DNA from 2 places in the Streptomyces sp. NPDC093065 genome. Region 1 is predicted to be linked to the other one. Evidence: riboswitches for the same ligand, from Rfam matches in the RefSeq annotation. Region 1 holds a riboswitch; the other holds the start of a gene.
The links. A riboswitch is a leader RNA that binds a small molecule or an ion and turns the genes downstream of it on or off. The one in region 1 is predicted to bind thiamine pyrophosphate.
Positions count from the first base shown of each region.

Region 2: another riboswitch for thiamine pyrophosphate. It lies ahead of thiC (phosphomethylpyrimidine synthase ThiC); the one in region 1 lies ahead of ACIQFU_RS19045 (thiamine ABC transporter substrate binding subunit).

Region 1 is NZ_JBIVPJ010000010.1:61,024-64,301, reverse strand. It holds gene ACIQFU_RS19055 (phosphatidate cytidylyltransferase) at 1-27, shown strand, start outside; gene rlmN (23S rRNA (adenine(2503)-C(2))-methyltransferase RlmN) at 326-1,438, shown strand; TPP riboswitch at 1,489-1,594, shown strand; gene ACIQFU_RS19045 (thiamine ABC transporter substrate binding subunit) at 1,674-2,768, shown strand; gene ACIQFU_RS19040 (ABC transporter permease) at 2,744-3,278, shown strand, end outside.
Region 2 is NZ_JBIVPJ010000032.1:17,845-21,122, reverse strand. It holds gene thiC (phosphomethylpyrimidine synthase ThiC) at 1-1,465, opposite strand, end outside; TPP riboswitch at 1,458-1,647, opposite strand; gene ACIQFU_RS35495 (YibE/F family protein) at 1,719-3,275, shown strand.

The sequences.
Region 1 (3,278 bases):
CTGGTCGTCTTTGTCGGATCCGGGTGAGTGCAGGCCGTGGCGCCACGCGGCGGTAGCCGCGAATCGATACAGCATGGACCGCCTGGACTCGCTGCTGCCGACGGCGCCGGTGGCGTGGCTGTTGTTGGTGATCTTCGTCGGATCGGGTTGACAGTCATCCGGTAGCATGGAAAGGGCCTGCGGCGTCTGCTGCGGGCCCTTCCGTGTGTCCCCGCCGTTGCGGGGGTGTCCCCGTGAGGTCTCCTGGCTCCGGCACGGCCCTGCCGTTGTCCCCGCAGACGTGGGGGGTTGCCACAGGCCCGCCGTCATGAGGAGTTGTCCGACCGTGGCCCGTCCAGCCCCCGGTGAGCTGACCTTTGCCGCACCCCGCGGAGCGAAGCGGCCGCCGCGGCACCTTGCCGATCTCACGCCTGCCGAGCGCAAGGAAGCTGTCGCCGCGATCGGTGAGAAGCCGTTTCGCGCGAAGCAGCTCTCGCAGCACTACTTCGCCCGGTACGCGCACGACCCCGAGCAGTGGACCGACATCCCCGCCGGCTCGCGCCAGGAGCTGCGGGAGGCGCTGCTGCCCGAGCTGATGACGGTCGTGCGGCACCTGTCGACCGACCAGGGGACCACCCGCAAAACCCTGTGGAAGCTGTTCGACGGGACGCTGGTCGAGTCCGTGCTCATGCGCTACCCGGACCGGGTGACCATGTGCATCAGCTCCCAGGCCGGCTGCGGCATGAACTGCCCGTTCTGCGCCACCGGCCAGGCCGGCCTGGACCGGAACCTGTCGACCGCCGAGATCGTGCACCAGATCGTGGACGGCATGCGGGCGCTCAGGGACGGCGAGGTCCCGGGAGGCCCCGCGCGGCTCAGCAACATCGTGTTCATGGGCATGGGCGAGCCCCTCGCCAACTACAACCGCGTCGTCGGCTCCATCCGCCGCCTCACCGACCCCGAGCCGGACGGTCTCGGGCTCTCCCAGCGCGGCATCACCGTCTCCACGGTCGGCCTCGTCCCGGCGATCCACCGCTTCACCGGCGAGGGCTTCAAGTGCCGCCTCGCCATCTCCCTGCACGCCCCCGACGACGAGCTGCGCGACACCCTCGTCCCCGTCAACACGCGGTGGAAGGTGCGCGAGGTGCTGGACGCCGGGTTCGAGTACGCGGCGAAGTCCGGGCGCCGGCTGTCCATCGAGTACGCCCTGATCCGCGACATCAACGACCAGGCCTGGCGCGGTGACCGTCTCGGGCGGCTGCTCAAGGGCAGGCCCGTGCACGTCAACCTGATCCCGCTCAACCCCACCCCCGGCTCCAAGTGGACCGCGTCCCGGCCCGAGGACGAGAAGGCGTTCGTCGAGGCGATCGCGGCGCACGGTGTGCCGGTGACGATCCGGGACACCCGTGGGCAGGAGATCGACGGGGCGTGTGGTCAGCTCGCCGCGAGCGAGCGGTAACCTGGCCGGCGGCAGTACCGGAAGTACATCGTCATAGCCATCACATCTTCATATTCCGACAGGGGAGCGCCACAGCGCTGAGAGTGCGGCACCGGCCGCAGACCCTCCGAACCTGGCCCAGGTCATTCTGGGTAGGGAGATCGGTCACCACTCGAGCTGTTGCGCCCTGCCCGGGACCCTCGCCAGGGGTTCCGGGCAGGGCCGCGTCTTCTCCTGGTCACCCAGGAGGAATTCAGTGAGCATCACCAAGAAGGTCAGTGTCCTGGCCCTCGGGCTCGGCATGGTCGGCACGCTGGCCGCCTGCGGATCGTCGTCCGACGACGCCGGCGGGGGCAGCGGCTCCGGCGGCTCCAAGACCGTGACCCTCGTCAGCCACGACTCGTGGGCCGCGTCCAAGGACGTCATCGCGGCCTTCGAGAAGGAGTCGGGCTACAAGGTCAAGGTCCTGGAGGACGGCGACGCCGGGCAGGCCGTCAACAAGGCCGTCCTCACCAAGGACAACCCGCAGGGCGACGTCTTCTTCGGCGTCGACAACACCCTGCTCTCCCGCGCCCTCGACAACGGCCTGTTCCAGCCGTACGAGGCGAAGGGCGCCGACCAGGTCCTGCCCGAGTACCGGGCCGACCAGGACAAGCACCGGGTCACGCCCGTCGACACCGGCGACATCTGCGTCAACTACGACAAGGCGTACTTCGACAAGCACGGGCTGACCCCGCCCAAGTCCTACGACGACCTCGCCAAACCCGAGTACGAGAATCTCCTCGTCACCGAGAACGCGGGCAGCTCCTCGCCGGGTCTCGGCTTCCTGCTCGGCACTGCCGCCAAGTACGGCGACGGGGGCTGGGAGGGCTACTGGAAGAAGCTCAAGGCGAACGGCGTCAAGGTCGTCGACAGCTGGGAGCAGGCGTACAACGAGGAGTTCTCCGGCTCGTCCGGCGGCAAGAAGGCGGGAGGCGACCGCCCGCTCGTCGTCTCCTACGCCTCCTCCCCGCCCGCCGAGGTCATCTACGCCGACCCGCAGCCGAAGACCGCGCCGACCGGCGTCGCCGACGGCACCTGCTTCCGGCAGGTCGAGTACGCGGGCCTGCTCAGCAACGCCAGGAACCCCGAGGGCGGCAAGGCCCTCCTCGACTTCCTGCTGGGCAGGACCTTCCAGGAGGACATGCCGCTGAACATGTTCGTCTACCCGGTGCGGGAGGGCGCGAAGATTCCCGAGGCGTTCACGAAGTTCGGGCCGCAGGCCAAGGACCCCGAGACCCTGGCCCCCGCGAAGATCGCCGACAACCGTGACCAGTGGGTCAAGTCGTGGACCTCGCTCGTACTGAAGTGAGCCGAGCAGGCGAGCAGGCGGTGAAGCGGACGCGGAGCGCGCGCGGGAGCGCGGTGCGGCTCGGCCTCATGGCCGTGCCCGTCGCGTTCTTCGCGGTGTTCTTCGCCTACCCCGTCGCCGCCATCGTCGCGCGCGGCCTCGAGATCGACGGGGTCTGGCAGCTCGGCCGGATCGGGGACGTGCTCGCGCAGTCCGACGTGCGGCACGTCCTGTGGTTCACCACCTGGCAGGCGCTGGCGTCCACCGCGCTCACGCTGCTGATCGCGCTGCCCGGCGCGTACGTCTTCGCCCGCTTCGACTTCCCCGGCAAGCAGGTGCTGCGGGCCGTGGTGACCGTCCCGTTCGTGCTGCCGACGGTCGTCGTCGGCACGGCGTTCCTGGCCCTGGTCGGGCGCGGCGGGCTGCTGGACGAGCTGTGGGGCCTGCGCCTGGACACCACGGTGTGGGCGATCCTGCTCGCGCACGTCTTCTTCAACTACGCCGTGGTCGTCCGCACCGTCGGCGGCCTCT
Region 2 (3,278 bases), on a different contig from region 1:
CGCCGGTCTTGACGTCGTCACGGTTGGGCAGCCCCAGGTGTTCCTTGGGCGTGACGTAGCAGAGCATGGCCGTGCCCCACCAGGCGATCATCGCGGCACCGATGCCGGAGGTGATGTGGTCGTACGCCGGCGCGACGTCCGTCGTCAGCGGGCCGAGGGTATAGAACGGAGCTTCATCGCAGATCTCCTGCTGAAGGTCGATGTTCTCCTTGATCTTGTGCATCGGAACGTGTCCCGGGCCTTCGATCATGGTCTGTACGTTGCAACGCTTGGCGATCCGGTTGAGTTCCCCGAGAGTGCGCAACTCGGCGAACTGCGCCTCGTCGTTGGCGTCCGCGATCGATCCGGGCCGCAGGCCGTCGCCGAGGGAGTACGTGACGTCGTAGGCGGCGAGGATCTCGCAGAGTTCCTCGAAGTTCTCGTACAGGAACGACTCCCTGTGGTGCGCCAGGCACCACGCCGCCATGATCGAGCCGCCGCGCGAGACGATGCCGGTCTTGCGGTTCGCGGTCAGCGGGACGTACGGAAGGCGCACTCCCGCGTGGACCGTCATGTAGTCCACGCCCTGCTCGGCCTGTTCGATCACGGTGTCCTTGTAAATCTCCCAGCTCAGCTCCTCGGCCCGGCCGTCGACCTTCTCCAGGGCCTGGTAGAGCGGCACGGTTCCGATGGGAACGGGAGAGTTGCGCAGGACCCACTCGCGCGTGGTGTGGATGTTGCGGCCGGTGGAAAGGTCCATGACCGTGTCGGCGCCCCACCGGGTCGCCCAGGTCATCTTCTCCACCTCCTCCTCGATGGAGGACGTCACCGCCGAGTTACCGATGTTGGCGTTGACCTTCACCAGGAACCGCTTGCCGATGATCATCGGCTCGATCTCGGGATGGTTGACGTTGGCGGGCAGTACGGCACGTCCCGCGGCGATCTCCTCGCGGACCACTTCCGGTGAGACGTTCTCCCGGACGGCCACGTACTCCATCTCCGGGGTGATCTCGCCCCGTCGCGCGTACGCGAGCTGCGTCACCGCGACCCCGTTCCGGCTCCGGCGCGGCTGGCGCGGGCGGCCTGGGAAGACGGCGTCCAGGTTGCGCAGGCCGCCGCGCGGCGAGGTGTGCTTGACTCCGTCGTCCTCGGGACGGACGGGACGGCCCGCGTACTCCTCGGTGTCGCCGCGGGCGATGATCCAGTTCTCCCGCAGCGGGGCCAGTCCCCTGCGGACATCGGTGTCGACGAGTGGATCGGTGTACGGGCCCGAGGTGTCGTACAGCGTGACCGACTGCCCGTTGGTGAGGTGCACCTGACGGACCGGCACCCGCAGATCGGGGCGCGAGCCCTCGACGTACGCCTTGTGCCAGCCGATGGACTTCCCGGCCTCCGCGCTCTCGGTGTTCGCGTTCTCGGTGTCCGCGGTGTCCGCCTGGGCGGAGTTCTGCGTGGAGGCAGGCGTGCGTGCGTCCTTGATGGTCATGAGACCTACTCCCTACGCCGGCATTACCCGGTAACAGGTTCGGCGGTCGACGCAGCGGCTTCCGTCCGACGGTGTTTCGTGGGATACGTCACTCGACTTCGGTGACGTTTCCCGTGAAACATCGCTGGGACGGAGGTCAGCGCCCTCTCAGCCCGGTGCTCCGAGCTCCCGCGTGTACAAAGGTGCCTCCACGCTAGCGCCCATTCGGGCGCGGTGAACAGAGGGCCCCCCTCGTTCTTGCGATGATCGGGCGGTGACCACACCGCAGCACCCCTCCTTTCCGCCGCGCCGCCCCCGCCGCGGACCGAACGCCGCAGAGGGCGACGGTCGTACCACCGGCCATGTCCCCGTCGTCACTCACGGCGCGAGCGACGGCAGACCTGAGGCCGATCACGGACACGCTGCGGGCCAGGGCCCCGGTCCGGGGGACGGACACGGGGCAGGCCACGGGCACGGAGCGGGGAGTGGGGGACACGACGCCGGCGGCGGACACGGATCGGGAGGCGGACACGGGCACGGGCACTCGCACAGTCACGGGCCCGCGGCACCCGTCTCCCGGCACCTGCGCAAGGTCATCGCGGCGATCCTGATCCCCTTCGCCGCGGCCGTGGTGATCGGGCTCGCGGTGCTGTGGCCGGGCGGTGCGCCGCCCCACGAGCGCACCGGCGTCGGCTTCGACCGGCAGACACAGCAGGCCACCGTCACCAAGGTGGTCGAACTGAGCTGCCAGTCGGTCAACGGCTCGGGCGCCACCCCCACCGGCGACACGTCCACCGCCGAGGGTTCCTCCGCGGTGCAGCAGGCGACGGGCGAGTGCAAGCGGGCCACCGTCCGCGTCGACACCGGCGACGACAAGGGCCGTACGTTCGACGAGATCGTCCAGCCGGACCAGTCACGGCAGTTGCACGAGGGGCAGAAGGTGGTGGTCGCCTACGAGCCCTCCGCGCCCAAGGACCTGCAGTACTCGGTGACCGACATCAACCGCCGGCTCCCCTTGGCGCTGCTCGCCGGCATCTTCGCCCTCGCCGTCGTGGTCGTCGGACGACTGCGCGGCCTGATGGCGCTGGTCTCGCTGGCCATCAGCTTCCTGCTGCTGAACTTCTTCATCCTGCCCGCGATCCTGCAGGGCTCGAACCCCCTGGTCGTGGTGGTGGTCGGATCCAGCGCCATCATGCTGATCGCCCTGTATCTGTGTCATGGACTGTCGGCCCGGACCTCCGTGGCAGTGCTCGGCACCCTGATCTCGTTGCTGCTGATCGGCGTGCTGGGATCGCTGTTCATCGGCTGGGCCGCACTCACCGGCAACACGGACGACAACACGGGTCTCATCCACGGCCTGTACCCGTCCATCGACATGAGCGGTCTGCTGCTCGCCGGGGTCATCATCGGTTCGCTCGGTGTCCTCGACGACGTGACGGTCACCCAGACGTCGGCGGTCTGGGAACTGCACGAGGCCAACCCGACGATGGGCTGGCGCGGCCTGTACCGCGCGGGCATCCGCATCGGCCGCGACCACATCGCCTCGGTCGTGAACACGCTGGTCCTCGCCTACGCGGGCGCCGCGCTGCCCCTGCTGCTGCTGTTCTCGATCGCGCAGAGCGGCGTGGGGACGGTCGCCAACAGTGAACTGGTGGCGGAGGAGATCGTGCGTACGCTGGTCGGCTCGATCGGGCTGGTGGCCTCCGTGCCGGTCACCACGGCCCTCGCCGCCCTGGTCGTGGCGGCGGACCGGCCGGCCGGGACCGCGGGGGCGGCGACCGCCGCGGGGGCACCCGCACGTGGCGGGCGGGGCCGCCGCCGTAAGCGCTGACGC